DNA from 3 places in the Cupriavidus sp. WKF15 genome. Region 2 is predicted to be linked to each of the others. Evidence: predicted binding sites of a transcription regulator. Region 2 holds the regulator's gene; each other region holds the start of a gene.
The links. The regulator sigma-54, encoded in region 2, starts transcription at its own class of promoters, with help from an activator protein. The targets are predictions, from matches to a motif close to TGGCANGNAANCTGCTTT.
Positions count from the first base shown of each region.

Region 1: prpB (methylisocitrate lyase) is a predicted target of sigma-54. The motif match lies at 4,946-4,963, and genes of this name have one in related genera.
Region 3: urtA (urea ABC transporter substrate-binding protein) is a predicted target of sigma-54. The motif match lies at 8,091-8,108, and genes of this name have one in related genera.

Region 1 is NZ_CP119572.1:1,666,691-1,677,027, reverse strand. Features, by position in the region: gene CupriaWKF_RS07850 (cysteine synthase A) at 1-654, shown strand, start outside; gene CupriaWKF_RS07845 (PLP-dependent aminotransferase family protein) at 733-2,175, shown strand; gene CupriaWKF_RS07840 (carboxymuconolactone decarboxylase family protein) at 2,305-2,742, shown strand; gene prpR (propionate catabolism operon regulatory protein PrpR) at 2,761-4,752, opposite strand; gene prpB (methylisocitrate lyase) at 5,006-5,914, shown strand; gene prpC (2-methylcitrate synthase) at 5,949-7,103, shown strand; gene acnD (Fe/S-dependent 2-methylisocitrate dehydratase AcnD) at 7,194-9,806, shown strand; gene prpF (2-methylaconitate cis-trans isomerase PrpF) at 9,875-10,337, shown strand, end outside.
Region 2 is NZ_CP119572.1:400,804-411,140, reverse strand. Features, by position in the region: gene CupriaWKF_RS01990 (KpsF/GutQ family sugar-phosphate isomerase) at 1-77, shown strand, start outside; gene lptC (LPS export ABC transporter periplasmic protein LptC) at 103-729, shown strand; gene lptA (lipopolysaccharide transport periplasmic protein LptA) at 817-1,458, shown strand; gene lptB (LPS export ABC transporter ATP-binding protein) at 1,503-2,288, shown strand; gene CupriaWKF_RS01970 (RNA polymerase factor sigma-54) at 2,389-3,867, shown strand; gene raiA (ribosome-associated translation inhibitor RaiA) at 3,917-4,270, shown strand; gene CupriaWKF_RS01960 (PTS sugar transporter subunit IIA) at 4,664-5,119, shown strand; gene hprK (HPr(Ser) kinase/phosphatase) at 5,194-6,165, shown strand; gene CupriaWKF_RS01950 (hypothetical protein) at 6,196-6,354, opposite strand; gene CupriaWKF_RS01945 (PsiF family protein) at 6,353-6,724, shown strand; gene rapZ (RNase adapter RapZ) at 6,832-7,716, shown strand; gene CupriaWKF_RS01935 (LON peptidase substrate-binding domain-containing protein) at 7,831-8,493, shown strand; gene mutY (A/G-specific adenine glycosylase) at 8,513-9,691, opposite strand; gene CupriaWKF_RS01925 (dynamin family protein) at 9,796-10,337, opposite strand, start outside.
Region 3 is NZ_CP119572.1:2,354,737-2,365,073, forward strand. Features, by position in the region: gene CupriaWKF_RS10985 (urease subunit beta) at 1-209, opposite strand, end outside; gene CupriaWKF_RS10990 (HupE/UreJ family protein) at 220-831, opposite strand; gene CupriaWKF_RS10995 (urease subunit gamma) at 884-1,186, opposite strand; gene CupriaWKF_RS11000 (urease accessory protein UreD) at 1,232-2,101, opposite strand; gene urtE (urea ABC transporter ATP-binding subunit UrtE) at 2,236-2,928, opposite strand; gene urtD (urea ABC transporter ATP-binding protein UrtD) at 2,931-3,779, opposite strand; gene urtC (urea ABC transporter permease subunit UrtC) at 3,776-4,990, opposite strand; gene urtB (urea ABC transporter permease subunit UrtB) at 4,990-6,624, opposite strand; gene urtA (urea ABC transporter substrate-binding protein) at 6,781-8,037, opposite strand; gene cyoD (cytochrome o ubiquinol oxidase subunit IV) at 8,392-8,742, opposite strand; gene cyoC (cytochrome o ubiquinol oxidase subunit III) at 8,743-9,390, opposite strand; gene cyoB (cytochrome o ubiquinol oxidase subunit I) at 9,396-10,337, opposite strand, start outside.

The DNA.
Region 1 (10,337 bases), 1.3 Mb from region 2:
GCCAAGCCGTACGCCGACCCGGACAACTACCAGAAGATTGCCGGCCGGCTGGCGGACCAGACCGAGAACGCCATCTGGGCCAACCAGTTCGACAACTTGGCCAACCGCCAGGCCCACTATGAAACCACCGGGCCGGAGATCTGGCATGACACGGCAGGACGGGTCGACGCCTTCGTGTGCGCCACTGGTACCGGCGGCTCGCTGGCAGGGATCTCGCGCTGCCTGAAGGAACATACGCCGCACGTGCGCATCGTGCTCGCCGATCCTTGCGGCAGCAGCCTGTATAACTTCGTCAAGCACCGCGAACTGAAGTCCGAAGGCAGTTCGATCACCGAGGGCATCGGTTCCAGCCGCGTCACCGCCAACCTGCAGGACACCGTGATCGACGACGCCGTGCGGGTCGATGACCAGGCCTGCGTCGACATGGTCTATCGCCTGCTGCGCGAAGAAGGACTGTTCCTGGGCGGGTCCACGGGCATCAACGTTGCGGCGGCCGTCGCGCTGGCGCGCGAAATGGGACCGGGGCATAGCATCGTCACCCTGCTCTGCGACCGCGGCGATCTTTACTTCGGACGGCTCTTCAATCAGGATTGGCTGGCCGGAAAAGGGCTGGTGCCGGCGCCGTTCACCCACGCAGCGCCGCGAGCGGGCTAGCCAGGCGCCCGGTTCCGGCGGCGGCCCTGCCCGGGCCGTTGCCCATACCCAGCGCAAACCACCTTCAAGCCAGAACCGATGGATGTCCACCTTACGATCCACGGCCGCCAGGGCCTGGCCGGCCAGATCTATCGCCAGCTGCGCGCCGGCGTCATGGATGGCCGGCTCGCGCCGGGCCAGCGGCTGCCTTCCACGCGGCAACTGGCACTGCAGCTCGGCGTCTCGCGCAAGACCACGCTCGATGTGTTCGAGCGGCTGATCGCCGAGGGCTACCTGCGCTCGCGCACCGGCGACGGCACCTTCGTGGCCGACGCCATGACGCGGCTGGCGCCGCCGCCGCCCGTGCCGGCAACCTCGCCAGCCACAGGCTCGATCTGGTCGCAGATGGAGGACGCGCTGCCGATGACGCCCACGGACACGCCGCCAGCCTACGACTTCGTCGGCGGCGTGACTGACAAGGGCCTGTTTCCGTTCGACCAGTGGCGCCGCTGTGTCGGCCATGCACTGCGGGTGCAGGCGCGCGGGCGCGGCACCTACCACGACCCGGCCGGCGAGCAGGCGTTGCGCCAGGCCGTGGCGAGCTACCTGGCCTTCAGCCGCGCCGTGGTCAGCCACTGGCACGACGTGATCATCACGCAAGGTGCGCAGCAGGCGCTGGACTTGCTGACCAAGGTCTCCGTCCGCCCCGGCGAAGTGGTTGCCATGGAAGATCCTGGCTATCCACCGGCGCGCATCATCTTCGCTGCGCTGGGTGCGCAGGTGGTACCGGTGCCCGTGGATGAGGAAGGGCTGGTGGTCGACGCGCTGCCGGCGAACGCCAGGATGGTCTATGTCACGCCGTCCCACCAGTTCCCGCTGGGCATGCCCATGAGCCTCGAGCGCCGGCTGGCCCTGCTGGAATGGGCGCAACGCCACGGCGCGCTCGTCGTGGAAGATGACTACGACGGCGAGTTCCGCTTCGAAGGCCGCCCCATGGAATCGCTCAAGAGCCTGGACACGGCCGGCGTGGTGGCCTATGTGGGGACCTTTTCCAAAACCATCTTCCCGGAATTGCGCGTCGGCTATGTCATTCCGCCCGCATCGCTCGGCGCGGCACTGCGCCGGGCCAAGCAGGTGGGCGACTGGCATAGCTGCACCATGACGCAGATAGCGCTGGCGAAGTTCATGCTCGACGGCTATTTCGCCAAACACCTGCGACGCATGCACAAGGAATACGCCGCGCGCCGCACCGCCCTGCTGGAACATCTGCGCGGCGACCTGGCGCCGTGGCTCACGCCGCTGCCGTGCGCGGTGGGCATCCACCTGGTGGCAGCCATCCGGGCGCCCCAGGACGAAAGCGAGGTGATCCGCCTCGCGGCGGCCGAATCGGTCGGGATTTACGGCCTGGCCGGCATGTTTGCCAGCCAGGCGCCACGGCCGGGGCTGCTGTTCGGCTATGGCGGCATCGGCGTCGACGCGATCCATGCGGGGCTTGCCCGGCTGGCCAGCGCCCTTGCCAGCCGGCGCCAGGGCACCGCCTGAGCTGGCCCCATTGGTTACCTCGAATTTGTCAGGATCGGCCATTTCGCATAGCCACTCCGCGTCCTACGCTTGTTCTCACGGCGGCGCCCGGCGGCGCCGCGCAACCCACACACCGAACCGGAGCACGCGATGCAACATCGTCTGGATTTCTACAAGGCCAGTCCGGCTGCCATCAAGGCCGTCATGGCACTGGAAGAGCAGATCGGCAAGAGTGGACTGGAACAGTCGCTGGTGGAACTGGTGCGGCTGCGTGCCTCGCAGATCAACGGCTGCGCCTACTGCATCGACATGCACACGCGCGACGCGCGCAAGCACGGCGAGGATGACCGGCGGCTGGCTACGCTGTCGGTATGGCATGAAACGCCGTTCTTCACGGAGCGCGAGCGGGCCGCGCTGGCGTGGACCGAAGCCGTGACGCTGGTGTCGCAGGACCATGTGCCGGACGCCGTCTGGGAAGCCGTGCGCCCGCACTTCGAGGATGCGGAGCTGGTCAACCTGACGCTGTTGGTCAACGCCATCAACACGTGGAACCGCTTCGCGATTGCGTTCCGCAAAATGCCCGCTTGAAGAAGGTGCCCGGCGCCCTCAGTCGGCCCGGAGCCGCCGCCACAGCGTGGTCGGGCTGATCCCAAGGATGTGGCACGCCGCGTTGCGATCGCCGCCGCATTCGGCCAGTACACGCCGGATATACTCGGTCTCGCTGGCCTGCGCGACACCAGCCAGCGAACGGCCGACGCGGCGCTGCCGGTTACCGCGCGCGTGATCCTGCGCCGGCAGGTCGGCAGCCATCCGCTCTTCTTGCGTTTCGCCCCCGTCATTGCCGAACAATTCCGGCACGGCGGCATGCAGTTCGCGCAGCAGTTCCGCGGGCTCCAGCGGACGGCCCGCCACGAGCACGGCAATGCGCTCGGTCACATTCTCCAGTTCCCTGATATTGCCGGGCCAATGGTAGCCGGCCAGCCGGACACGGGCTGCCTCCGGCAGGCCCTCCTGATGCTCCAGCCCCAACCGTTCGAGCGCACGCTGGTAAAGCAGGTTCGCGAGTTCCGGCAGGTCCCCGGCACGCTCGCGCAGCGGCGGCACCTCGATGCGCAGGATGTTCAGGCGGTAGTAAAGGTCCTGGCGGAAGCTGCCCTCGCGCACGCGCTGCGCGAGGTCGCGGTGCGTGGCGGCGATCACGCGCACATTGACCGGCACGGCCTCCAGCCCGCCGATCGGCAACACCTGCTTTTCCTGCAGCACGCGCAGCAGGCGCGTCTGCAGTGCGGGAGGCATGTCGCCAACCTCGTCCAGGAACAGCGTGCCGTTGTGGGCCGACTCGAACAGGCCAGCCTTGCCGCCGCGCCGCGCGCCGGTGAAGGCGCCCTCCTCGTAGCCGAACAGTTCGCTTTCAAGGAGTGTCTCGGGAAATGCCGCGCAGTTGACGGCAACGAACGGGAACGCGCGGCGTGGGCTGGCATCGTGCATGCCTTGCGCCAGCACCTCCTTGCCGGTGCCGCTCTCGCCGCCGATCAGCACGGTCGAATCGACCACCGCATAGCGCCGCGCCAGGTCACGCAGGTGCGTCATGGCGGCCGAGGTACCTGCCAGGTCATCCAGGCTGTAGCGCACGCCCGGCAGCCGCGTGCGGCTGCGCGAACGCAGATTGCGGTCCACGCGCTGGATGGCGGTGGCATCCTGCAGGGTCAGCAGCGCGCCGGTGGTGCCGGACTCACTGACGAGGGGGATGCGGTTGACCACGACCATGCGATCGCCCACCTTCTGGATGGCTTCGAGTTCCTTGGTGCCGCTCTGGATCACGTCGTCCAGCGAGAGGCCCGGCGACAGCGCCTGCAGCTTGCGCCCGACCGCATTCGCCGCCGGCGTGCCAAGGAACCGTTCCATCGCCGGATTGAACGACTGGATGCGGCCTTCGCCGTCGACGGCTGCCACGCCTTCATTGAGGTGCGCGAGGATGGTGTTGACGTAGTCGCGCCGGCCGGATTCGATGCGCCGCAGGCGCGCGGCCTCGATCGCGTCTTCGAGCGCCATGCGCACGGAGTTGCCCGAGTACAGGAACACGCCGATCAGGCCGAGCCGGTCCGCCAGGTCCGTCACCAGGCCTGGGCCGACTACGACCTTCACGCCTTCCTGCTTGAGCGTCTGGACGCGCGCGGTGGCATCGTCCTCGGTCAGGTACGTGTAGGCGGGAATCGACAGCGAAAAGGCGCGGGTGAATTCGTCCACCTCCGCATAGGTGGAAGCGTGCGTCACGAGCGCCACATTGGGTGAAATGCGGCGCGCGGTCGCCAGCGCGCTCATCACATCGAAGCCGGTCACCTTGACCAGCACCACGGGGACGTCGACGTGCTGGCGCAGGTAGGCGCCGTTAGAGCCGCCCGATACCACCACATCGAGCTTGCCTTCGCGCGCCTCGCGCCGGATGGCGTCGGCCGCCGAATCGTAGGCCCGGCCGACGATGCGGAACTCCGCACGGTGGGAATAGGCGGGGATCAGTTCCGCAAAGGCGCGCTGCAGGCGGCTGATGCCGAGCGCCCAGATGCGCGGCAGGCCGGGAGAAGAGACGGGAGGTGCCATGGTGCTTCATGCGTAGAGTGACGCCATTGTGCCCGCGATGAATTTGAATTTCAATCGTGAAATCCGAATTCCACTCATGCAATGCAATAGTGACGTGAATTGATGCTCGGCGCGTCCAACTGCGTACCGCCCGCAGGGAAATATCCCGACAAATCAAGGCATTACACCTATTTCACCGCCCTGCTCCAGCGCCTGGCACACCCCTTGCAGTATTGGGCCCGTTCTTCATTGCCTGAAACGAGACACTGCAACCATGACCTATTCCGCTTCCGACCTGGCCCGTTCGGCCGGCGCCCGCTTCCGCCAGGCCCTGGCTGAAGAGCATCCGCTGCAGGTGGTGGGCACCATCAACGCCAACCACGCCCTGCTGGCCAAGCGCGCCGGCTATCGCGCCATCTACCTGTCGGGCGGCGGCGTGGCCGCCGGCTCGCTTGGCCTGCCCGACCTGGGCATCTCCGGTCTGGAAGACGTTCTGATCGACGTGCGCCGCATCAGCGACGTGTGCGATGTGCCGCTGCTGGTCGACGTCGACACCGGCTTCGGCTCGTCGGCCTTCAACGTGGCCCGCACCACGCGCTCGCTGATCAAGGCCGGCGCCGGTGCCATGCACATCGAAGACCAGGTTGGCGCCAAGCGCTGCGGCCATCGCCCGAACAAGGAAATCGTCACGCAGACCGAGATGGTGGACCGCATCAAGGCCGCCGTGGATGCCCGTACCGACGAGAACTTCGTGATCATGGCGCGTACCGACGCGCTGGCCGTCGAAGGCCTGGAAAGCGCCATCGAGCGCGCCGTGGCATGCGTCGAGGCTGGCGCCGACGCGATCTTCCCGGAAGCCATGACCGACCTGGCCATGTACCGCAAGTTCGTCGACGCGGTGAAGGTGCCGGTGCTGGCCAACATTACCGAATTCGGCGCCACGCCGCTGTTCACCACCGACGAACTGGCCGGCTCCGGCGTGTCGATGGTGCTGTACCCGCTGTCGGCCTTCCGCGCGATGAACAAGGCCGCCGAGAACGTCTACACCGCCATCCGCCGCGACGGCACCCAGAAGAACGTGGTCGAGACCATGCAGACTCGCGCCGAACTCTACGAGAGCATCGGCTACCACGCCTACGAACAGAAACTCGACGCCCTGTTTGCCCAGGGCAAGGCCAAGTAAGGCCAGCCGAACCGTACCTCACAAGGAGACCCTGATGTCCGAAGCACAACCGATCGCCACCCCGAAGCCCAAGAAGTCCGTTGCCCTGTCGGGCGTGACCGCCGGTAACACCGCCCTGTGCACTGTCGGCCGTACCGGCAACGACCTGCACTACCGCGGCTATGACATCCTGGATGTGGCCGACGCCTGCGAGTTCGAGGAAATCGCCCACCTGCTGGTCCACGGCAAGCTGCCGAACAAGGCCGAACTGGCCGCCTACAAGACCAAGCTGAAGTCGCTGCGCGGCCTGCCCGCCAACGTCAAGGCCGCCCTGGAATGGGTGCCCGCCTCGGCCCACCCGATGGACGTGATGCGCACCGGCGTGTCCGTGCTCGGTACAGTGCTGCCCGAGAAGGACGACCACAACACGCCGGGCGCGCGCGACATCGCCGACCAGCTGATGGCCAGCCTGGGCTCGATGCTGCTGTACTGGTACCACTACAGCCACAATGGCCGCCGCATCGAAGTCGAGACCGACGACGACTCGATCGGCGCCCACTTCCTGCACCTGCTGCACGGCAAGAAGCCGTCGGCGCTGTGGGAGCGCGCCATGCACACCTCGATGATCCTGTACGCGGAGCACGAGTTCAACGCCTCGACCTTCACCGGCCGCGTCATCGCCGGCACGGGCTCGGACATGCACTCGGCCATCTGCGGCGCGATCGGCGCGCTGCGCGGCCCCAAGCACGGCGGCGCCAATGAAGTGGCCTTCGAGATCCAGAAGCGCTACGACAGCCCCGACGAAGCCCAGGCCGACATCACCCGCCGCGTCGAGAACAAGGAAGTCGTGATCGGCTTCGGCCACCCGGTGTACACCATTGCCGACCCGCGCAACCAGGTGATCAAGGAAACCGCGCGCCAGCTGTCCAAGGACGCCGGCTCGATGAAGATGTTCGACATCGCCGAGCGCCTGGAAACGGTGATGTGGGACATCAAGAAGATGTTCCCGAACCTGGATTGGTTCAGCGCCGTGAGCTATCACATGATGGGCGTGCCGACCGCGATGTTCACGCCGCTGTTCGTGATCGCGCGTACCTCCGGCTGGGCTGCGCACATCATCGAGCAGCGCATCGACAACAAGATCATCCGCCCGAGCGCCAACTACACTGGTCCTGAGAACCTGGAGTTCGTGCCGATCGAGAAGCGCTGATCACACCGCGCTGACTGGGGAACGTGGAACGGGGCGCATTGCGCCCTGTTCCACAGTTCCTGTGCTTGACCCCGTATTCCTCCCCACGCCATGAACACTGCACACCGCAAACCACTGCCGGGCACCAAGCTGGATTTCTTCGATGCGCGCGAAGCCGTCGAGGCAATCCAGCCGGGTGCCTATGACAAGCTGCCCTACACGTCGCGCGTGCTGGCCGAGAACCTCGTGCGCCGCTGCGACCCGGCCACGCTGACCGATTCGCTGAAACAGCTCATCGAGCGCAAGCGCGAGCTGGATTTCCCGTGGTTCCCGGCGCGCGTGGTATGCCATGACATCCTGGGCCAGACCGCGCTGGTGGACCTGGCCGGCCTGCGCGACGCGATTGCCGACCAGGGCGGCGACCCCGCCAAGGTCAACCCCGTGGTGCCGGTGCAGCTGATCGTCGACCACTCGCTGGCCGTGGAATGTGGCGGCTTCGACCCCGACGCCTTCGCCAAGAACCGCGCCATCGAGGACCGTCGCAACGAAGACCGCTTCGACTTCATCAACTGGACCAAGAAGGCCTTCCAGAACGTCGACGTGATCCCCCCGGGCAACGGCATCATGCACCAGATCAACCTGGAGAAGATGTCGCCCGTGATCCACGCTGACAAGGGCGTGGCTTATCCCGATACCTGCGTGGGCACCGACAGCCACACGCCGCACGTCGACGCGCTGGGCGTGATCGCCATCGGCGTGGGCGGCCTGGAAGCCGAGAACGTCATGCTGGGCCGCGCCTCGTGGATGCGCCTGCCCGATATCGTCGGCGTCGAGCTGACCGGCAAGCGCCAGCCCGGCATCACCGCCACCGACATCGTGCTGGCCCTGACTGAATTTCTGCGCAAGGAAAAGGTCGTCGGCGCCTACCTGGAATTCCGCGGCGAAGGTGCCTCTAGCCTGACGCTCGGCGACCGCGCAACGATTTCCAACATGGCCCCGGAATATGGCGCCACGGCCGCGATGTTCTTCATCGACGACCAGACGCTGGACTACCTGCGCCTGACCGGCCGCGAGGACGAGCAGGTCAAGCTGGTCGAGACCTATGCGAAGACCGCCGGCCTGTGGGCCGACTCGCTCAAGAACGCCGAATATGAGCGCGTGCTGAAGTTCGACCTGTCGAGCGTGGTGCGCAACATGGCCGGCCCGTCCAACCCGCACAAGCGCCTGCCGACCTCGGCGCTGGCCGAGCGCGGCATCGCCGTCGACCTGGACAAGGCACTGGCGCAGGAAGCCGAAGGCCTGATGCCTGACGGCGCCGTGATCATCGCCGCCATCACCAGCTGCACCAACACCAGCAACCCGCGCAACGTGATTGCCGCCGCCCTGCTGGCACGCAATGCCAATGCGAAGGGCCTGACCCGCAAGCCGTGGGTCAAGTCGTCGCTGGCCCCGGGATCGAAGGCCGTTGAGCTGTACCTCGAGGAATCGAAGCTGCTGCCGGACCTGGAAGCGCTCGGCTTCGGCATCGTCGCCTTCGCCTGCACGACCTGCAACGGCATGTCGGGTGCGCTCGATCCGAAGATCCAGCAGGAAATCATCGACCGCGACCTGTACGCCACCGCCGTGCTGTCGGGCAACCGCAACTTCGATGGCCGCATCCACCCATATGCCAAGCAGGCCTTCCTGGCTTCGCCGCCGCTGGTCGTCGCCTACGCCATCGCCGGCACCATGCGCTTCGACATCGAGCGCGATGTGCTTGGCACCGACAAGGACGGCAAGCCGGTCTACCTGAAGGACATCTGGCCGACCGACGAAGAGATCGACGCGATCGTTGCCAAGGCGGTGAAGCCCGAGCAGTTCCGCAAGGTCTACGAGCCGATGTTCGCGATTACCGCGGCCAGCGGCGAGCAGATCAGCCCGCTGTACGACTGGCGCGCGCAGAGCACCTACATCCGCCGTCCGCCGTACTGGGAAGGCGCTCTGGCCGGCGAGCGCATGCTAAAGGGCCTGCGTCCGCTGGCGGTGCTCGGCGACAACATCACCACCGACCACCTGTCGCCGTCGAACGCGATCCTGGCCAACAGTGCCGCGGGTGAGTACCTGGCCAAGATGGGCCTGCCGGAAGAGGACTTCAACTCCTACGCAACCCACCGCGGCGATCACCTGACCGCGCAGCGCGCCACCTTCGCCAACCCGACGCTGATCAACGAGATGGCCGTGGTCGATGGCCAGGTCAAGAAGGGTTCGCTGGCGCGCGTCGAGCCGGAAGGCAAGGTCGTGCGCATGTGGGAAGCGATCGAGACCTACATGGACCGCAAGCAGCCGCTGATCATCGTCGCGGGTGCCGACTACGGCCAGGGCTCGTCGCGTGACTGGGCAGCCAAGGGCGTGCGCCTGGCGGGCGTGGAAGTGATCGTCGCCGAAGGCTTCGAGCGCATCCACCGCACCAACCTGATCGGCATGGGCGTGCTGCCGCTGGAGTTCAAGCCGGGCGTGAACCGCCTGACGCTGGGCCTGGACGGCACCGAGACCTACGACGTGAGCGGCGAGCGCAAGCCGCGCGCCGACCTGACGCTGGTGATCCACCGCAAGAACGGCGAACGCGTCGAAGTGCCCGTGACCTGCCGCCTGGACAGCGACGAGGAAGTGTCGATCTACGAAGCCGGCGGCGTGCTGCAGCGCTTCGCGCAGGACTTCCTTGAATCCGCGAAAGCGGCTGCCTAAGGTAGCGAGATGAGCGGGCGGTGCGGCAACGTACCGCCCGCTGCAGTTTGACCAGGACAAAGACTTCCATGGCCCACGTACCCCAGATCAAGATTCCCGCCACCTATATCCGCGGTGGCACCAGCAAGGGCGTGTTCTTCCGCCTGCAGGACCTGCCCGAGACCGCCCAGGTCCCGGGCAAGGCACGCGATGCGCTGCTGATGCGCGTGATCGGCAGCCCCGACCCATACGGCAAGCAGATCGACGGCATGGGTGCCGCCACGTCGAGCACGAGCAAGACCGTGATCGTCGCGAAGAGCAGCCGCCCCGACCACGACGTCGACTATTTGTTCGGTCAGGTCTCGATCGACCAGCCCTTCGTCGACTGGAGCGGCAACTGCGGCAACCTGTCGGCAGCGGTCGGCCCGTTCGCGATCAGCGGCGGCCTCGTCGATGCGTCGCGCATCCCGCAGAACGGCACGGCTGTCGTGCGCATCTGGCAGGCGAATATCGGCAAGACCATCATCGCCCACGTGCCCATTACCAACGGTG
Region 2 (10,337 bases):
TGCTGGTGGTCGACCATGACGGGCGCCTGGTGGGCGCGCTGCACATCCACGACCTGACCCGGGCCAAGGTCATCTGAACCCCGGCGCGCACGCAACGACACCATGCAGGCTCTCCTGTCTTCCCTCACCGGGATCGTGTTGCGGCTGCTGCCGCTGCTGCTGATGGCAGTGGTGGCCGGCAGCACGTTCTGGCTGGTGCAGATCAATACGCAGCAGGAAGGCACCAAGGCGCCGACCGTACGCAAGCACGAGCCCGACTACTACATGGAACGCTTCTCGGCCACCGAGCTCGCGCAGGACGGCAGTACCAAGATGCGCTTCACCGGCGACAAGATGGTCCACTTCGGCGACGATCAGTCCTACGAAGTGACCCGTCCCGCCATGCGCGCCTACCAGCCTGACCGCCCGCCGGTGAGCGTGCGCGCCGATCGCGGCAACATGAATGCCGAAGGCTCGGTCATCGACCTGTACGGCAACGGCTTCGTCGAGCGGCAACAAGGCGCCGACGCAGCCAAGGACCCGCTGATGACGGCCGCCTCGGAGTACTTCCGGGTCCTGGTCAATGACGACATTGTCAAGACCGACAAGGCCGTGAAGCTCACGCGCGGCCCGTCGCTCATGACCGCCAACGGGCTGATCTTCAACAACGTTACCCGCGAAGTACAATTGCTGGGCAACGTACGCGGCACCATCATTACCGGTGCGCCCACCCGGACCCCGGGATCCTGACAACAACAGCCGCCCGCGCACCACGGGGCGGCACCGCGGACCTGAGCACCGCGCCTGAACCTCCGCCTTCCTGCGACTCTTGCCAACATGATTGCTTCCCTGACGACCTTGTCCCGCCGGCGCGCCTCCCCGTTGCTGCTGGCCGTGGCGACCACGCTTGCCGTGCTGGCGCCGCTGGGCGCCCATGCCGAACGCGCGGACCGGGACAAGCCGCTGGTCCTGGAAGCCGACAACGCCAGCTACGACGACGTCAAGCAGATCTACACGCTGACGGGCAACGTGATCCTGACCAAGGGCACCATGGTGCTGAAGTCGGACGCGGCCGAGATCCGCACCGATCCCGAGGGCTACCAGTTCGCGGTGGCCACGGCCAAGGCCGGCAAGCAGGCCTATATCCGGCAGAAGCGTGAAGGCGTGGACGAGTACATGGACGGCTGGGGCGATCGCATCGAGTACGACGGCAAGCAGGAAATGTCCAAGCTGATCGGCCACGCCCGCATGGCCCGCCTGCAGGGCGCCAAGCTGGTCGACGAGATCCGTGGCGCGGTGCTGACCTACGACAGCCGCAACGAGTTCTACACAGCTGCCGGCGGCGGTGACAACACCTCGGCCGGCAACCCGTCGGGACGCGTGCGCGCAGTGCTCTCGCCGCGCCAGCAAGCTAGCGGTGCGGCCGCCGCCCCGCCACTCGACCTGAAGCCGGCGCCCGCGCCGTCCAGCAAGCCCTGAATTACGCGCCCGAGCGCACCACCGCCACCATGATCGATACCGCAATGCTCGCCCCCACGTCCGCTTCCGCCGCCAACGACGGCCGTGCCGACAGCAGCACGATGGTCGTGCGCCACCTGAAGAAGCGCTACGGGTCGCGCACGGTGGTGAAGGACGTGTCGCTCGACGTGAAAAGCGGCGAGGTCGTGGGCCTGCTCGGTCCGAACGGCGCGGGCAAGACCACGTCGTTCTACATGATCGTGGGCCTGGTGGCGCTGGACGAGGGCGATATCGTGCTCGACGGCAAGCACATCAGCGGCCTGGCCATCCACGAGCGTGCGCGCATGGGCCTGTCCTACCTGCCGCAGGAAGCTTCGGTGTTCCGCAAGCTCAATGTGGAAGAGAACATCCGCGCGGTGCTGGAGCTCCAGCTCGAAAACGGCAAGGCGCTGCCCAAGGCCGAGATCGACCGCCGCCTCGATACGCTGCTCGACGACCTGCAGATCGCCCACCTGCGCAACAATCCCGCGCTGTCGCTGTCGGGCGGTGAGCGCCGCCGTGTGGAAATCGCGCGCGCGCTGGCATCGTCGCCGCGCTTCATCCTGCTCGACGAGCCATTTGCCGGCGTGGACCCGATCGCGGTCGGCGAGATCCAGCGCATCGTCAGCTTCCTCAAGGCACGCAACATCGGCGTGCTGATCACCGACCACAATGTGCGCGAAACGCTCGGCATCTGCGACCACGCGTATATCATCAGCGAAGGCACCGTACTCGCAGCGGGCCAGCCCGAAGACATCATCGCCAACGAGTCGGTGCGTCGCGTCTATCTGGGCGAGAACTTCCGCATGTGAAGCCGGGGCAGAAACTGTCCCCTTGGCAGAGACGATCAGGCAGCATCAGCGATAGCAATTTCCGTTCCAACAACGGGAAGATGCGCATAGAATAGGTCGCATGAAACCGTCGCTACAGCTCCGCCTCTCCCAGCATCTTGCCCTCACGCCGCAATTGCAGCAGTCGATCCGGCTGCTGCAGCTTTCCACGCTGGAACTGCAGCAGGAAGTCGAGCAGGCCCTGACCGAAAACCCGCTGCTCGAGCGCGAGAACGACTGGATCGAAAGCCCGCTGCGCGTGGCTGCGGACGGCTCGGTCAATCTGCAGAGCGCACCGGCACCCGCACCAGCGGAACCGCAGGGCAATGGCGAAGCAAACGCCAACGGCGCGGGCGCAGATGAAGAAGGCTACAGTGACAGCGGTGGCGACGATTACGGCAGCGACTGGAGCCTGGACGATTTCGCGCGGCGCCCGCAGGGCGATGACGACGAGAAGACGCCCATGCAGTTGCGCGATGCCGAGCCCACCCTGCGCGAACACCTGATGGAACAGCTCGCGCCGCTGAAGATCTCTACACGTGACAAGGGGCTCGCGATCTTCCTGATCGAATCGCTCGACGACGACGGCTACCTGAGCGCGTCGCTAGAGGAGATCTGCGCCGAGCTGCCCGAGGAACTCGAATTCGAGGTCGAGGAAGTGCAGGCCATACTCGCGCTGCTGCAAAGCTTCGACCCGCCCGGCGTAGGCGCGCGCAATGCCGCCGAATGCCTGACCCTGCAGCTGCGCCGGCTGCAGCACCCGCAGCGCGAGCTGGCATTGTCGATCGTCAACCATCACCTGGAACTGCTTGCCGTGCGCGACTACACGCGGTTGAAAAAAGCACTGCAGGTGGACGAAGCGGCGCTCAAGGCCGCCCACGAATTGATCCGCTCGCTCGCGCCATATCCGGGCCACGCGTACAGCCGCCCCGAAGCCGACTTCGTGGTGCCGGACGTGTTCGTGCGCAAGGGCGGCGGCGGATGGATCGCGCAGCTCAACCCGGACGTGATGCCGCGCCTGCGCATCAACGATATGTATGCGCAGATCCTGCGCGGAGCCAAGGGAGAGTCCGGCGCGGCCGGCCTGCAGCAGAAGCTGCAGGAAGCGCGCTGGCTGATCAAGAATATCCAGCAAAGGTTCGACACGATCCTGCGAGTTTCGCAGGCAATTGTCGAACGTCAGAAGAACTTTTTCACGCATGGCGAAATCGCGATGCGCCCCTTGGTTTTGCGGGAGATTGCCGATACACTGGGATTACACGAGTCAACCATATCCCGGGTGACGACTAATAAATACATGGCAACGCCAATGGGTACTTTCGAACTGAAGTACTTTTTCGGCAGCCACGTGTCCACCGAAACTGGTGGCGCGGCTTCATCAACGGCCATCCGCGCCTTGATCAAGCAACTTATAGGAGCCGAAGACCCGAGGAGTCCTCTTTCCGACAGCCGAATTGCCGAATTGCTGGGTGAACAAGGCTTCGTCGTCGCGCGCCGTACCGTCGCCAAGTATCGCGAAGCCCTGAAGATCCCTGCTGTCAATCTCCGCAAGACTTTGTAGCCGAGTTGCACCGCCTGCCTGGTGCAGCTCTTTCAGAAGGAGAAGCGCTATGAACTTCAAGATCAGTGGACACCACCTGGACATCACGCCCCCTCTGCGTGAGTACGTGGAAACGAAGCTGGAGCGTATCGTCAGGCATTTCGATCAAGTCATTGGCGTCAGCGTGCTACTCTCAGTCGACAATCACAAGGAAAAGGACAGGCGGCAGTACGCGGAAATCAATCTGCACCTCCGGGGCAAGGACATCTTTGTCGAAGCCCACCACGAAGACCTGTATGCGGCCATCGACGCACTCGTCGACAAGCTGGACCGCCAGGTGATTCGCTACAAGGACCGCGTGCAAGGCCACGACCGCGAAGCGGTCAAGTACCAGATGGCCGAGTCACAATTACAGCAGCAATGATCATGCCTGCCAGTCGTTAGGCTGGCCCTCAAAAAGGGACTGATAAAAGCAAGCCGCGCCATGTAGCGCGGCTTTTTTGCATCCGCGGCCACAGCCTTGCCCGGGCCGCTGGCACAAGTGTTCGCAACTGGCGCCGCACGGTGTATGCTCTCCAAGACATAGCCGGTGGCGACTCCGGTGCGCCCGCCCTACCCTGGTGCGGCGGCACCAGCACGGGCCGGGACCTACAGGGACCGGCGCTGCATTGCACAAGAACAGGGGAGACGCTGCTCTATAATGGCCGAACTAATGGCCGAACGCCTGGCAAACCATGGCCTCGCCGCAATCCGGCCCTGCTTCGTTTCCGGGCTGAGCAGTCCGATCTGCCTGCTAACTGAAATCCTCGCATCGCCCATGAATCGTTTGGCCAAACTGCTGCCACCCGGCAACATCAAACTCGACGTCAGCGTCACCAGCAAGAAGCGTGTCTTCGAGCAAGCCGGGCTCCTGTTCGAGAACAATCATGGCGTGGCGCGGGCGACCGTGACCGACAACCTGTTCGCGCGCGAGTCGCTGGGTTCAACCGGCCTGGGCGCGGGCGTGGCCATTCCGCATGGACGCATCAAGGGTCTGAAGCAACCGCTGGCTGCCTTCATGCGGCTGGCGGAGCCGATTCCGTTCGAATCGCCGGACGGCAAGCCGGTCTCGCTGCTGATCTTCTTGCTGGTGCCGGAACAGGCCACGCAGCAGCACCTCGAAATCCTTTCCGAAATTGCCCAGCTGCTATCGGATCGCGACATGCGCGAAGGCCTGGCAACGCTGGCCACGCCGGACGCGGTTCACGAACTCCTGACGCAGTGGCATCCCTGATCCTCCCCCTGGGCTGGCAACAGACCGGACAACCGTAAAGTCCGGCACGGTCCCCGCTCCGAAAGTCATACCGCATGGAACTCACCGGCGTCACCTCCCAGTCGATCTTCGACGACAACGCAGCCGACATCAAACTCTCGTGGGTGGCTGGCCTGGAGGGTGCGGATCGCGCCTTCGACGTGGAGTTTGCCCGCGAGGCTACCTCGGCCGCGGACCTGGTTGGCCACCTGAACCTGATCCACCCGAACCGGATCCAGGTGCTGGGCAAGCCCGAGATCACCTATTACCAGCGCCTGGACGACGAGACCCGCAAGCGCCAGATGGGCGAGCTGATCCTGCTCGAGCCGCCGTTCCTGGTGGTGGCCGACGGCATGGAACCGCCGCCGGACCTGGAGCTGCGCTGCACGCGCTCGTCCACGCCGCTGTTCACCACGCCGGTCTCCTCGGCGGCGGTGATCGACCACCTGCGGCTTTACCTGTCGCGCATTTCCGCGCCGCGCGTGACCATGCACGGCGTGTTCCTCGACATCCTGGGCATGGGCGTGCTGATCATGGGCGAGTCGGGTCTCGGCAAGAGCGAGCTCGGCCTGGAACTGATCTCGCGCGGTCACGGCCTGGTCGCCGACGATGCGGTGGATTTCGTGCGCCTGGGGCCCGATTTCATTGAAGGCCGCTGCCCGCCGCTGCTGCAGAACCTGCTGGAAGTGCGCGGCCTGGGCCTGCTCGACATCAAGACCATCTTCGGCGAGACCGCCGTGCGGCGGAAGATGAAGATGAAGCTGGTGGTCCAGCTGGTGCGCCGCAACGACGGCGAGTTCGAACGCCTGCCGCTCGACTCCCAGTACCTCGACGTGCTGGGCCTGCCAATCCATATGGTCAAGATCCAGGTGGCGGCCGGCCGAAACCTCGCCGTGCTGGTCGAGGCCGCCGTGCGCAACACCATCCTGCGCCTGCGCGGCATCGATACCCTGCGCGACTTCATGGACCGCCAGCGCGCCGCAATGCAGGCCGACGCGGTCTCGCGCGGACAGGGCCGCCTGCTCTGAGCGGCGATCGCGACAAGCCGCGGCACGTTTTCAATTGCTTACATCGGCGTTGACAAATAAGTCAACGCGGTGGGGATATGCCTCGTTTTGTGCTGTAATGGGCATCGAGCCCAGTCCGTAGCCGCAGCGCCCGCCGTTGGCTGGCGAAAATGCGGCCACGAAGTTTTCCACAGCCAGGAGAGCAAGCATGAAGAAACTGATCGCGATGTGTGTGCTGGTGACGCCGTTGCTGGCCACCGGCGCCTTTGCCCAGCCGGCCACCCCGGCAACGCCCGCCACCCCGGCAACGCCTGCTGCTCCGGCCGCGGCGCCCAAGGCCGCGCCCGCATCCGCCGCAAAGGCTCCCACCGCGCAGCAGCAGAAGATGAAGGACTGCAACGACCAGGCTGGCGACAAGAAAGGCGACGATCGCAAGGCCTTCATGAAGCAGTGCCTTTCGGCCAAGGGCGTGCAGCCGACCAAGACCCAGCAGGAAAAGATGTCGGCCTGCAGCAAGGAAGGCAAGGGCAAGAAGGGCGACGATTACAAGGCGTTCATGAAGGAATGCCTGTCGAAGTAATCAGCTGCCGATGCTGACCAGAATGGCGAACCGGGCGGTTCGCCATTTTTGCGTGGAGAGGCCACTGTCATGACGTGGCCACCTCCGGATGCTATGCTCTCCATGCTATGCGCATCATCCTCATCACCGGCATCTCCGGCTCCGGCAAATCCGTCGCACTGAACGTGCTTGAAGATGCAGGCTACTACTGCGTCGATAACCTGCCGGCCCAATTCATCCCCGACCTGGCCCGCTACCTTGCGGCCGAGGGCTATACGCACCTTGGCGTGGCCACCGACATTCGCAGCCGCGAATCGCTGGACCACCTGCCCGACACGGTTCGCGAACTGGCCGAGACCCATCAGGTCGAAGTCGTGTTCCTGACGGCAAGCACCGATGCGCTGGTGCAGCGCTATTCGGAAACGCGGCGCCGGCACCCGCTGTCGATCCTGACCAACGGCGCGCCGGGCACCGAAGGCGATCCGGCGTTCAACGACCGCGCGCTGATGGAAGCCATCGAGATGGAGCGCGAACTGCTGAGCCCGCTGGCCGAGTCCGCGCACCGCATCGACACCAGCAACGTGCGCACCAATACCCTGCGCAGCTGGATCAAGGAGCTGATCCGCGAAGACAGCCAGCGACTCACGCTGCTGTTCGAGTCGTTCGGCTTCAAGCACGGCGTACCCAGCGATGCCGACCTGGTCTTCGACGTGCGTTCGCTGCCCAACCCGTACTACGACCTCGCGCTGCGCCCGCTGACCGGCCGCGACGGCCCGGTAATCGACTTCCTCCAGGCCCAGCCGATGGTGCTGGCGATGGCCGAAGACATCCGCGCCTATGTCGAAAAGTGGCTGCCGAGTTTCATTGCGGACAACCGCAGCTACCTGACCGTGGCCATCGGCTGCACCGGCGGACAGCACCGTTCGGTCTATATTGCGGAAAGGCTCGCCAACTATTTCCGCGCGCATGGTAATGTGCTGGTAAGACACCGCGAGCTCGCACCGGCAGCATAGCCGCCTGCGTGGCCCTACGGTGCCGCCAGGCAAGTCAAGCCCTGGCAGCCATGGCGGTCGCCGCACCCGATCCGGCGGCCGGTTTCCCCGATCCAGTGGAACGCCAGCCATCGCATGTCCTCGACAGACCTTCTCCGTCACACCACTCCCGTCGACGCGACGCCGCCGACGCTGGATGACCTGCCCCTCTTTCCACTGCACACGGTGCTATTCCCGGATGGCCGCCTGCCGCTGCGCGTTTTCGAGAAGCGCTATGTGGACATGGTGCGCAATTGCCTGCGCGATGCAGCGCCGTTCGGCGTCTGCCTGATTGCCAGTGGCGAGGAAGTTGCGCAGCCTGGCAAGCAAACCGTGCCGGAATCGATCGGTTGCCTGGCCGAAATCGTCGATTGCAACATGGAGCAGCTTGGCGTGCTGCTGATCGAAACGCGCGGCCGACAGCGCTTCCGCGTGCTTGAGCACCGCAAGCGTGACGACGGGCTGCTCGTGGCAAGCGTCGAGTTGCTGCCCGCCGACATCATCGACTGCAAGCTCGAACTGCTGGGCGAATGCCTGTCAGTGCTGCGCCGGATCGTCACGCGGCTGCATGCCGAGCAGCCCGACCGCATGCCGTTCGCCGAACCCTACCTGTGGGACGACCCGAGCTGGGTCACCAACCGCCTGTGCGAACTGCTGCCGGTGCCGCTCAAGGCCAAGCAGATGCTGATGGAGCTGCCCGATGCGGGCATGCGCATCGAGATCGTGCACCGCTACATGCGGCAGCACCACATGGTGTAGCGAGTTGGCTGCGGCGGCGTCAGAACAGGCCGCCGCGGGCCTGCGTCTCGAGCAGCTTGCGCACCGGTGCTGGCGTGCCAAGCGCGTCGAGATCGTCGAGCGACAGCCATCGTTGCGCCGGCCCGGAATCCGGTTCGCGCAGCGACAGCGCCGCCATGTCGACCCGGATCGCGCGGATCAGCAGCCGGAAATGCGTGAAGACATGGACCAGCTCGCCGGCCAGGTCGGCGCGCGACGGTTCGCCGAACGCTCGCGCATAGCCCAGCGCGTCCTCCTCCGCGAGTTCCGCGTCGAACGGCACCGTTGCCACCGGCATCTCCGGCAGGCTCCACAAACCGCCCCAGACACCGCTGTCCGGGCGCAACTGCAGCAGCACGTCGCGCCCATGGCGCAGCATGACCATCACGGTGCTTCGCTCCGGCACCGCTGCGCGTGGCTTGGGGGTCGGCAGCGTAGCGGTCAGGCCATCGCGGCGCGCCACGCAGTCCGCCGACAGCGGGCACGCCGCGCCATCGGCCAGACATGCCGGCTTGCCGCGCGAACAGACGGTCGCTCCAAGATCCATCAGGCCCTGCGTGTAGGCCACCATATCGTCAGCCTGGCGCGGCCCCGCTGCGGGCAGCGCGGCCTCGGCCAGCTCCCACATGCGTTTCTCGATGGCACGCTCGCCCGGGTGGCCGTGAATGCCGAAGAAGCGCGCAAAGACACGCTTGACGTTGCCGTCCAGGATCGGGGACCGCACGCCGGCACTGAAGGCTGCGACCGCCGCGGCGGTGGAGCGGCCAATGCCCGGCAACGTGGCCAGCACGGCGGGATCGGTCGGAAACCGGCCCCCATGGTCGCTGACGACCTGCATGGCGCAGCGGTGCAGGTTGCGCGCGCGCGAGTAGTAGCCCAGCCCCGCCCACAGCGCCATCACCTGGTCGGCCGGCGCGGCGGCCAGCGCCTGCACCGTCGGTAGCTGCGCGACGAAGCGCTGGAAGTAGTCGATGACCGCGCTCACCTGCGTCTGCTGCAGCATGATCTCCGAAAGCCAGATCCGGTATGGATCGCGCGTGTTCTGCCAAGGCAGGTCATGCCGGCCGTGCATGCGCTGCCAGTCGACCACGCGCGCGCCGAAGCCGGCGGGAACCTGGATGTCGGGCGGCACGGCGACGGCGTTGGCGGACGAGACTGCGGGGGCGGACTTGCGGGGCATCGGGGACAATCGGGCGCGTGGATGGCGTGGCAGGCAAATGGGCCACGCAAAAGAAAAAGCGCCGCACAGAGGCGGCGCCACATGATATACCGGCCAGCCCGGGATCAGGCCACGGCCAGTTGCGCGCCTTCGGTGTCAGCCTCGGGACGGACGATGCGCAGGGCATGGGCCTCGATGCGCCCGCTGCGCTCATCCAGGCCATTGAGCACCTCCTCCAGGTCGGCGATGCGGCTTTCCAGCGTGTCGGTAGCCTCGTGGATGCGTTCGATCGAATCCACGCGGCGGCGCAGCTGCTTCTGGTGCTCGCGCACCTGCGCCTCCAGCGGCGTCATCACGGACTTGAGCCAGACTTCGATATCGCGGTTCAGGTCGCGGAAATTCTCCAGCACGCGGCTGGCCATGGTATCGAACGCCCCCTGCACCAGGTTCGGCCGCGAACGCGTCAGCATGCTGACCGCGCCGAAGTGCGATTGGACGAGTTGCAGGATCTCGGTGAGTTCGGCGACATAGCGCGTGGTCACGAACTGCATCGGCGCGGGCAGCGTGAAGCCGTGCTCGGCGTTGAAGCGCCGGTACATGCTGTCGATGAGCTGGTGCAGCTGGCTGATCTTGTTGTCGGCGTCGGTGATCAGCGTGGTGAGCTGCG
Region 3 (10,337 bases), 1.8 Mb from region 2:
CGCACCGCGGTGCCGGCCGCGATATTCAGCCGGAAGCCGCGCGCGGCCTCCCGATCGAACGCCAGCGCGGCGTTGGTTTCGTAGAAATGAAAATGCGATCCGACCTGGATCGGCCGGTCGCCAGTATTGGCAACCGTCACGCTCACCGTGGGCCGGCCAGCGTTGAGTTCGATCTCGCCATCGGCGGGCATCAGTTCACCGGGGATCATCATCGTCTCCTCAGGCAACCAGCAGGCCGGCACCGTACAGCGCCACGCCCGCACCGGCCACGCGCGCGAGCCAGCCAGCGCGGTGGCGCAAGTACGTGCCGCCGACAATACCAAGCAGATGCAGCGCCATGGTCGCCACCGCGAATCCGCCGACATAGGCCAGCACAGCCGGCATTGCAGCGGCCGTAGCCGGCAGCTCTGCACCGTGCGCATAGCCGTGGAACACCGCGAAGCCGCCGACGATCGCCATACCGGCCCATGCCGGCAGTTTCGCGCGGCTCGCCACCAGCACGCCCACCACCAGCAGCGACGCGGCGATCATCGGCTCCACCGCGGGCAGCGCGAGCCCGGCCAGTCCGAGCGCGGCGCCGACCAGCATCAACCTCACGAAGGCGAGCGGCAGGCGCAGCGTATCCGCGGCCGAGCGCGCACCCAGTGCGCTCCAGACACCCACCGCGGCCATCGCCAGCAGGTGATCGGCGCCGGTGAACGGATGCTGCAGGCCCGCCCACAGGCTGGCGCCGACGGTGGCGGCATCATGGCCCGGATGGGCAAACGCAGACATCGCGGCGAGGGACAGCGTGGCGCCCAGAGACAGGCGCAAGCAGGCGGAACGGTTCATGGAGGCGCTCTCGGTGAATGTTGTTGGCGTTGTCGGTGGGTCCGGTACGTCGTCAGACGATGGGATGATGAACGGTGACGAGCTTGGTGCCGTCCGGGAAAGTGGCTTCGACCTGGATCTCGGGGATCATCTCGGCCACGCCGTCCATCACGTCGTCGCGGCTCAGCACGGTGGTGCCTTCGTGCATCAGTTCGGCCACGGTGCGGCCGTCACGCGCGCCTTCCATGATCGCGGCCGTGATGAGCGCCACCGCTTCCGGATAGTTGAGCTTGAGCCCACGCGCGCGCCGACGTTCGGCCAGCAGTGCGGCGGTGAAGATCAGCAGCTTGTCTTTCTCTCTCGGTGTCAGTTCCATCGTCGGTGTCCTGGTTGTTCTCGTATGCCTTGTTGCTGTTGTCTCTCACGTGGCCCACAGGCGCAGCGGCCGTGCCGGCACGCCGTGGATCGGCTCGCGCAGCGCGCTCCACGCGTCAACCATGAGCTGCCGGACCGGCTCCATCTGCCGGCCCAGCACGCGCAGCAGCAACATCGACTGCGCCGGTGATGACAGGCACGTCACGCCAGCGCGCAGGTCAGCCGTGAACGGCAGGCGCTCCGCCAGCGTCTCGGCAAGTTCCTGCGTGGCTGCGCTGCCCACGGCCCAGAGCGTGCCCAGCACGCACATGCCGTCCAGCCCGGGTACCGCGCCGCGCAATGCCGATGCGGCGTCCAGCTGCGATTGCTCGATCCATAGCGCGCGCCCGTCGCAGCGCACCTGCGTGTCCAGCCAAACGGAGCCCCGCGCCCAATGCTCGCCGGACGCCTGCCGCCCGAGCACCACGGCGTCCCAGCCGATCGCGCTGCCGCCCGGCGCAACGGCCAGTTCGGTGGCGATGCGCGCGCGCGCATCATCGAAGACGATGTTCTCCTGCGGCAGCCAATCCAGCCGGGCGCCATCGTCGACCGTCAGGCGCACATGCTGCGACGCGTCACGGCCGAGCGACTTGTACCATTTGGTTGCACCTGGCGTCGCGATGACCGCGTGGGTGCCGGCTTCCGCATGCAGGGTGATATCGAGAGTGTCGCCGCCCGCCACGCCAGCCGGCGGATGCAGGATGACGGCGTGGCAGATGCCGCCTTCCGGATAGAGCGGCTTCTGCACCATCAGCGGGCCCCGGTGCTGCCGTCCGGCCAGCACGGTGCGCCCGCCACGCGCGGCAAAGCGCAGGCACAGGCTGGCCTGCCATGGCGCAGGCACGGCGGTAGTGGGAGGAAAATCAGGATGACGCATGGCTCGATGAATGGCCCGGCAATGCAAGCAGGGGCGAGCCGCGGCATGCGCCGCAGCGGATGCCGGAAATCATAGCGCGCCGTCCGCCGTCACGAAAGCGCAGCGCGCGGCACTCACCGACTCGCCCTGCACCATTACACGGCAATCAGCTCCCGCACACCGTCGTTCTCCATATTAACGCCCTCGCCCTTCGCCACGACTTCGCCCCGGCTCATCACCACGTAGTGATCGGCAATATGGCGCGCGAACTCGTAGTACTGCTCGACCAGCAGCACTGTCATGCCGAATTCGTCGACCAGCAGGCGCAGCGCGCGCCCGATGTCCTGGATGATCGACGGCTGGATACCTTCGGTCGGCTCGTCCAGGATCAGCAGGCCGGGCTCGCTCATCAGCGCGCGGCCGATCGCAAGCTGTTGCTGCTGGCCGCCCGACAGGTCGCCGCCGCGGCGCTGCCGCATGGTGCGCAGCACGGGGAACAGCTGGTAGATGCGGTCCGGCACGCCCGCGGGCCGCGCCCGGCTGGCCGCGCCGATCAGCAGGTTCTCTTCCACCGTCAGCCGTGGAAAGATCTCGCGCCCCTGCGGCACGTAGGCAAGGCCAGCCGACACCCTCTCATAGGGCGGCTTCTTCTCCAGTGCGTGGCCGTCCCACTGGATGCTGCCGCTGCGCGTGGGCACCACGCCCATCAGGCACTTGAGCAAGGTGCTCTTGCCTACGCCGTTGCGGCCCAGCAGCGTGGTGAGCTTGCCGCGCGGCACCTCGAAGCTGACGTTGCGCAGGATATGGCTGCCGCCGTAGAACTGGTTCAGTGCATTGACCTGCAGCATGGCTATCTTCCCAGGTAGGATTCGATCACGCGGTCATCGCGCTTGACGCTGTCGAGCGTGCCTTCGGCCAGCACGCTGCCTTCCGCAAGTACCGTGACTTTGCCTTCGCCGCCGGCCAGCGCCGCGACGAACTCCATGTCGTGCTCGACCACCATCATCGAACAGCTGCCGCGCAGGCTGTTCAGCAGCGCGGCGAGCTGCATGGTTTCCTCATCGGTCATGCCGGCCACGGGCTCATCCAGCAACAGCAACTGGGGTTGCTGCATCAGTAGCATGCCGATCTCCAGGCGCTGCTTCTGGCCGTGCGACAGCAGACCCGCCGGGCGGTAGGCCTCGTCTTCAAGGCCCGTCAGCGCCAGTGTTTCCTCGATGCGGCGATGCCCTTCCCCGGTCAGTCGCGCGCGCAGCGACGACCACCAGCGCTTGTCGGCCTTCATCGCGAGCTCCAGGTTCTCCCAGACGGCATGCTGCTCGAATACCGTGGGCTTCTGGAACTTGCGGCCGATGCCGACCTGCGCGATGCGCGGCTCGGTCATGCGCATCAGGTCGATGGTCTGGCCCAGGAACACGCGGCCGCTGACGTTGGCATTGCGCGGACCGGTCTTGCCGGTGATGACATCCATCATCGTGGTCTTGCCCGCGCCATTGGGGCCGATCACGCAGCGCAATTCGCCGTGGTCGATCGACAGGCTCAGCTTGTTGAGCGCGCGAAAGCCGTCGAACTGCACCGTGAGGTCTTCCAGGTAAAGGATCGGTCCGTGCGAGACATCGATCGTGCCCGGTTCCATCACGCGGCCGAGACCGGTCGCGTTGCCGCTTTCCGCCTGGCCGTATTCAAGCGCGGCATTCATGCTTCACCTCCGGTACGCCCCGCCACGGCGGGACTGGATACGGCTTCCTGTGCGACCGGGCTCGCCGGCGTTGCGCGGCTGCCGCGTTCGCGCAGGCGCTTCCACAGCCCGATCACGCCATCGGGCAGGTATAGCGTGACCAGTACGAACATCGCGCCGAGCAGGAACAGCCAGTACTCGGCAAAGTAGGCCGTGAACATGGTCTTGGCACCGTTGACCAGGAATGCGCCGATCACCGGCCCGATCAGCGTACCGCGCCCACCCACGGCCACCCATACGGCCATCTCGATGGAATTGCCGGGCGACATCTCGCCCGGGTTGATGATGCCCACCTGCGGCACGTACAGCGCGCCGGCAATGCCACACAGCACGGCCGAGAACGTCCATACGAACAGCTTGTAGCCCAGCGGGTTGTAGCCCGAGAACATCACGCGCATCTCGGCATCGCGTATGGCGGTCACGACGCGGCCCAGCTTGGACGTGACGATATAGCGGCAAGCCACGAACCCTGCGACCAGCGCAAGGAAGGTCAGCACGAACAGCGCCGCGCGCGTCTGCGGCGCGGCAATGGCATAGCCGGCGATACGCTTGAAGTCGGTGAACCCGTTGTTGCCGCCAAAGCCCGTTTCGTTGCGGAAGAACAGCAGCATCGCCGCGTACGTCATGGCCTGCGTGATGATCGACAGGTACACGCCCTTGATGCGCGAGCGGAACGCAAAGAAGCCGAACAGCCACGCCAGAACGCCGGGGACCAGCACCACCAGCAGCAGCGCATAGCCGAGGTGCTCGGTGCCGTGCCAGAACCACGGCAGCTCCTTCCAGTCGAGAAACACCATGAAGTCCGGCAGATCGCTCTTGTACACGCCTTCGCGACCGATGGACCGCATCAGGTACATGCCCATCGCATAGCCGCCGAGCGCGAAGAACAGCCCGTGACCCAGGCTCAGGATGCCGCAATAGCCCCACACCAGGTCCAGCGCAATCGCGGCGAGCGCAAAGCACATGATCTTGCCGACCAGCGTCAGCGCGTAGGCCGACAGGTGCAGCGGATGGCCTGCGGGCACCAGCAGCGCGCACGCCGGCACGCCGATCGCCACCACGAGTGTCAATACTGCCAGCATCGTCCAGGCCCGGCGGCTGAACAGCGGCTGGCGCTCGGGCACCGCAAGCCGGAAAGGCGTGCCCGGGGAATCGGAATGAAAGCTCTGCATCATGCCTCCGCGCTGCGCCCCTTGAGCGCGAAAAGTCCCTGCGGCCGCTTCTGGATGAACAGCACGATCAGCACCAGGACGAAGATCTTGGCCAGCACCGCGCCGTAGAACGGCTCGATGAACTTGTTGATGATGCCCAGCCCGAATGCGCCGACGATGGTGCCGGCCAGCTGCCCTACCCCGCCCAGCACCACGACCATGAAGGAATCGATGATGTACGCCTGGCCCAGATCCGGACCGACATTGCCGATCTGCGACAGCGCGCAGCCGCCCATGCCGGCAATGCCCGCACCGAAGGCAAAGGCATAGCTGTCCACCTTCCATGTGCGCACGCCCACGCAGGCGGCCATGGTGCGGTTCTGCGTGGTCGCGCGAACAAACAGGCCAAGGCGCGTGCGGTTGAGCACCGCCCATGCGACCGCCACCACGGCCAGCGCGAACAGGATGATGACGATGCGGTTGTACGGGATCACCAGACCCGGCATCCACTCCATGCCACCGCTCATCCAGGCCGGATTGGCGACTTCCACGTTCTGCGCGCCGAACAGTGTGCGCACCGCCTGCATCAGCAGCAGGCTCACGCCGAACGTGGCCAGCAGCGTCTCCAGGGGCCGCCCGTAGAGATGGCGCAGCACCAGCCGCTCGAGCACGAAACCGACGATGCCCGCCGCCAGGAACGAGGCCGGCAGCGCCGCCGGCAGGTACCAGTCGAACGCGCCGGGCGCATAGGTGCGGAACAGCGTCTGCACCACGTAGGTCGCATACGCGCCGATCATCAGGAACTCGCCGTGCGCCATGTTAATGACGCCGATCAGGCCATAGGTGATGGCCAGGCCCAGCGCGGCCAGCAGCAGCACGCTGCCCAGGCTCAGGCCGGCAAACAGGTTGCCGATCAGCTCGGCACGGCGCTGGTCGCTGCGCAATGCATCGAGTGCCTGCTGGGCGGCAACGCGCACTTCGACATCGGCTTCACGGTACTTGCCGTCACTGCCGCGCTCGACCAGCGGAGCCAGTTTCTGGCGGCTTTGCGGATTGCTGTCGCGGCCCAGGACACGAATGGCTTCGAGTCGCGCTTCGCGCTGCGCCGAATCTCCCGGCTGGGTCTCCTCCGCCAGCACGGAAGTGGCCCAGATCACGTCCAACCGGGCGCGCAGACCGGGATCGGCCTCCATCTTGCGCGCGGCTTCGACGCTGGCACGCGAGGCACTCTCGGGCTGGTCGTACAGCGTATTGATGGCCTGCGTGCGCACCGCGATATCGGGCGACTGCAGCTGCAGGCTGCTTGCCGCGCTGTCGACGATCGCGCGCAGGCTGTTATTCAGGGTCAGTGATTCCAGCTCGTCGGCCTTGACCTTGACCGGCTGGCCGGTGATGGCATCGACGGTCTTGTCGCCTTCCTGGCGCACCATGCCTACCGACGGCGCGTATTGCAGCGCATCGTCCTGCAACGCTTTCAGGATGGGACCGGCCTGTTCCGGTGGAGCTTTGGCCAGCGCCGACAGGGCCGCGGTCTTGGCATCGAAATCGTCCTCGGCCAGTGGCTTGAGGTCGGCCTGCGACAATGCGCCCGCGGCGGCCGCCCATAGCGGCGCGGCAAGCAGCAGCGCAGCCAGCATGGCGCGCAGCCACGGCATGGCGCTCTTCGGTAACGATTGGGACATAGGTGCTGGCGAATGGGCGGCGCGTGGCCGCGCCTGCTTTTTTTCTGGGGAACCGGGCTGACGCGGCACGCACTGCCGGCTACGGAGAACCGGCGGTGCGTGCCTGTCAGGCTGCAACGGCAGGCAGCCTTACATCACCTTGTCCGGCTTGCCTTCGTTGCCTGCGATGAACGGGCTCCACGGCTGCGCGCGTATGGCCTTGGGCGTCTTCCACACGACGGTGAACTGTCCGTCGCCCTTGACCTCGCCGATCATCACCGGCTTGTAGAGGTGGTGGTTCTCGCCCATGGTCAGGGTGAAGCCGTCGGGCGCCTTGAAGGTCTGGCCGTACATGGCGGCACGCACCTTGTCGGTGTCCGTGGTACCGGCTTTCTTCACGGCCTGCGCCCACATGTGGATGCCCACGTAGGTGGCTTCCATCGGATCGTTGGTCACGCGCTTGTCGCCGCCCGGCAGGTTGTTCGCCTTGACCCAGGCAGCCCACTGTTTCTTGAACGCATCGTTCTCGGGGTTCTTGACGGACATGAAGTAGTTCCATGCCGCCAGGTGGCCGACCAGCGGCTTGGTGTCGATGCCGCGCAACTCTTCCTCGCCCACGGAGAAGGCGACCACCGGGACGTCCTTGGCCTTCAGGCCGGCGTTGCCGAGTTCCTTGTAGAACGGCACGTTGGAGTCGCCGTTGATGGTGGAGATCACGGCGGTCTTGCCGCCCTGCGAGAACTTCTTGATGTTGGCGACGATGGTCTGGTAGTCGCTGTGGCCGAACGGCGTGTAGACCTCTTCGATGTCCTTGTCGGCGACGCCCTTGCTCTTCAGGAAGGCGCGCAGGATCTTGTTGGTGGTGCGCGGATAGACGTAGTCGGTGCCCAGCAGGAAGAAGCGCTTGGCGCCGCCGCCTTCCTTGCTCATCAGGTACTCGACCGCCGGAATGGCCTGCTGGTTGGGCGCCGCGCCCGTGTAGAAGACGTTCTTCGACATTTCCTCGCCCTCATACTGCACGGGGTAGAACAGCAGCGAATTCAGCTCTTCGTAGACCGGCAGCACCGACTTTCGCGACACCGAAGTCCAGCAGCCGAACGTGACGGCGACCTTGTCCTTGGTGATCAGCTGACGCGCCTTCTCGGCAAACAGCGGCCAGTTCGACGCGGGATCCACGACCACGGGTTCGAGCTTGCGGCCGAGCACGCCGCCGCTCTTGTTGATCTCGTCGATGGTCATCAGCGCCACGTCCTTGAGCGACGTCTCGGAAATCGCCATGGTGCCGGACAGCGAATGCAGGATGCCGACCTTGATCGGCTCTTTGGACTGCGCCATCGCCAGCGGGCTGGCGCCGATCATTGCCGCGGCGGCTACCGCCGACAGCTTCAGCATGTCACGTCGTTTCATTGCTGCTCCCTTTATCGTTTGGTTACGGGACTCAACGCACCCCGGGTGATGCATCTGCAACTAGCGTGCCAGGGAACGCACGGCTCCCGCCTGCGGTCTGGCACCGCCGGGCGCCCGGCAAGAGACAATTCGTTTGGAGGTTTCGCGCGGAAGCACCATGCTGGTGCTGCGCCCCGGTCGACGACTACGCACCGCCATCGTGCACGGCGCAATCAGGTGCAAGGGAGAACCGGCCGCGGGCTTCGGGGAAGAGGAGGCAGACTGTCGTGAGTTGTGCGGCGCCGCGGCGCATGGTGCACCGCCGCAAACAAAAACGGGGCCCGAAGGCCCCGTTCTTCTATCGTCCGAAGACGATTACTTCATCATCCACGGCATCATGTTCGCGTTCATGTTGTGCATGATCCAGAGCGAGCCGGCCAGCACGATGAACAGGATCAGCAGCGTGAACAGGAACGACATCACGTTCCAGCGCTGCTGCTTCGAGCCATCCATATGGAGGAAGTACTTCAGGTGCACGACCACCTGCACTGCGGCCATGCCGAGGATGATCAGGAGGGTCGTGCCGCGGTCCATGGTGCCGTCCATCACGATCTTGAACGGGATGACGGTCAGGACCACCGCCAGCACGAAGCCGATCACATAGGACTTGAAGCTGCTGTGGCCGTGCGACTCGGCGTGCGCGGACGCTGCGTGTTGCTGTGCCATTTACATTGCCCCCATCAGATAGACCACGGTGAAGACGCCGATCCAGACGACGTCCAGGAAGTGCCAGAACAGGCTGAGGCAGTTCAGGCGCTTGGACATGGTCGGGGTCAGGCCCTTCTTGCTGACTTGCCACATCAGGACCAGCATCCACACCATGCCGCTTGCGACGTGCAGGCCGTGGGTGCCCACCAGCGTGAAGAACGACGACAGGAACGCGCTGCGGCTCGGGCCGGCGCCTTCGGCGATCAGGTGATGGAATTCATTGATTTCCATGTACATGAACGCGGCGCCCAGCAGGAAGGTAATGCCCAGCCAGACCAGCACCCGTACCTTCGAACGGTTCTGCAGCGAGATCATCGCGAAACCGTACGTGATCGACGAGAACAGCAGGATGAAGGTCTCGACGAGCACGTAGTTGAGCTCGAACAGCTCCTTGCCCGACGGACCGCCCGCCACTTCGCCGCGCAGGACGGCGAACGCGGCGAACAGGCACGCGAACAGGATGCAGTCGCTCATCAGGTACAGCCAGAAACCAAAGATGGTGTTCTCGCTGGTGTCATGGTGCGCGTGGTCGTGCGTCTCGTCGTGCGAGCGCGCATGAGCCGGGGCTTGCGCCGCCCCGAAGCGATCAAGGACTTCTGTCGACATGGTCATCAGGCCTGCGAAGCAATGCGCTGCAGTTGGCGCGTTTCAATCTGCTCGACCTCGGCGGCCGGCACGTAGTAGTCGATGTGGTCATCGTTGGCGCGGCGGATGAACGACACCACCATGCCGATCAGGCCAACGGCGGCAAGCCACCAGATGTGCCAGACCAGGGCAAAGCCAAGCACCAGGCTGTACAGGCCCATCCAGAAGCCCGCGCCGGTGTTCTTCGGCATGTGGATCTGCTCGTAGCCGCTGGTCGGCAGCTTCTCGCCACGGGCCTTCATGTCGGCGAACGCGTCCAGGTCACGCACCACCGGGGTGTGCGCGAAGTTGTAGAACGGCGGCGGCGACGAAGTGGCCCATTCCAGCGTGCGGCCACCCCACGGGTCGCCGGTCACATCGGCCAGCTTCTTGCGGTCGCGGATCGACACGACGATCTGCAGCACCTGGAAGAAGATGCCCAGCGCGACGAACACCACGCCGACCACGGCCAGGTACAGCCACGGCGTCCAGGCCGGGTTGTCAGTGTGGTTCAGGCGACGGGTCATGCCCATCAGGCCCAGCACGTACAGCGGCATGAAGGCGAAGTAGAAGCCCACCAGCCAGCACCAGAACGCGCACTTGCCCAGACGCTCGTTCAGCTTGAAGCCGAACGCCTTCGGCCACCAGTAGGTGATGCCGGCCAGGTAGCCGAACAGCACGCCGCCGATGATCACGTTGTGGAAATGGGCGATCAGGAACAGGCTGTTGTGCAGCACGAAGTCGGCTGCCGGCACGGCCATCAGCACGCCGGTCATGCCGCCGATCACGAAGGTGATCATGAAGCCCAGCGTCCACAGCACCGGCGAGGTCATCTGCACGCGGCCGCGGTACATCGTGAACAGCCAGTTGAAGATCTTCACCCCGGTCGGGATGGAGATGATCATGGTCGTGATGCCAAAGAACGCGTT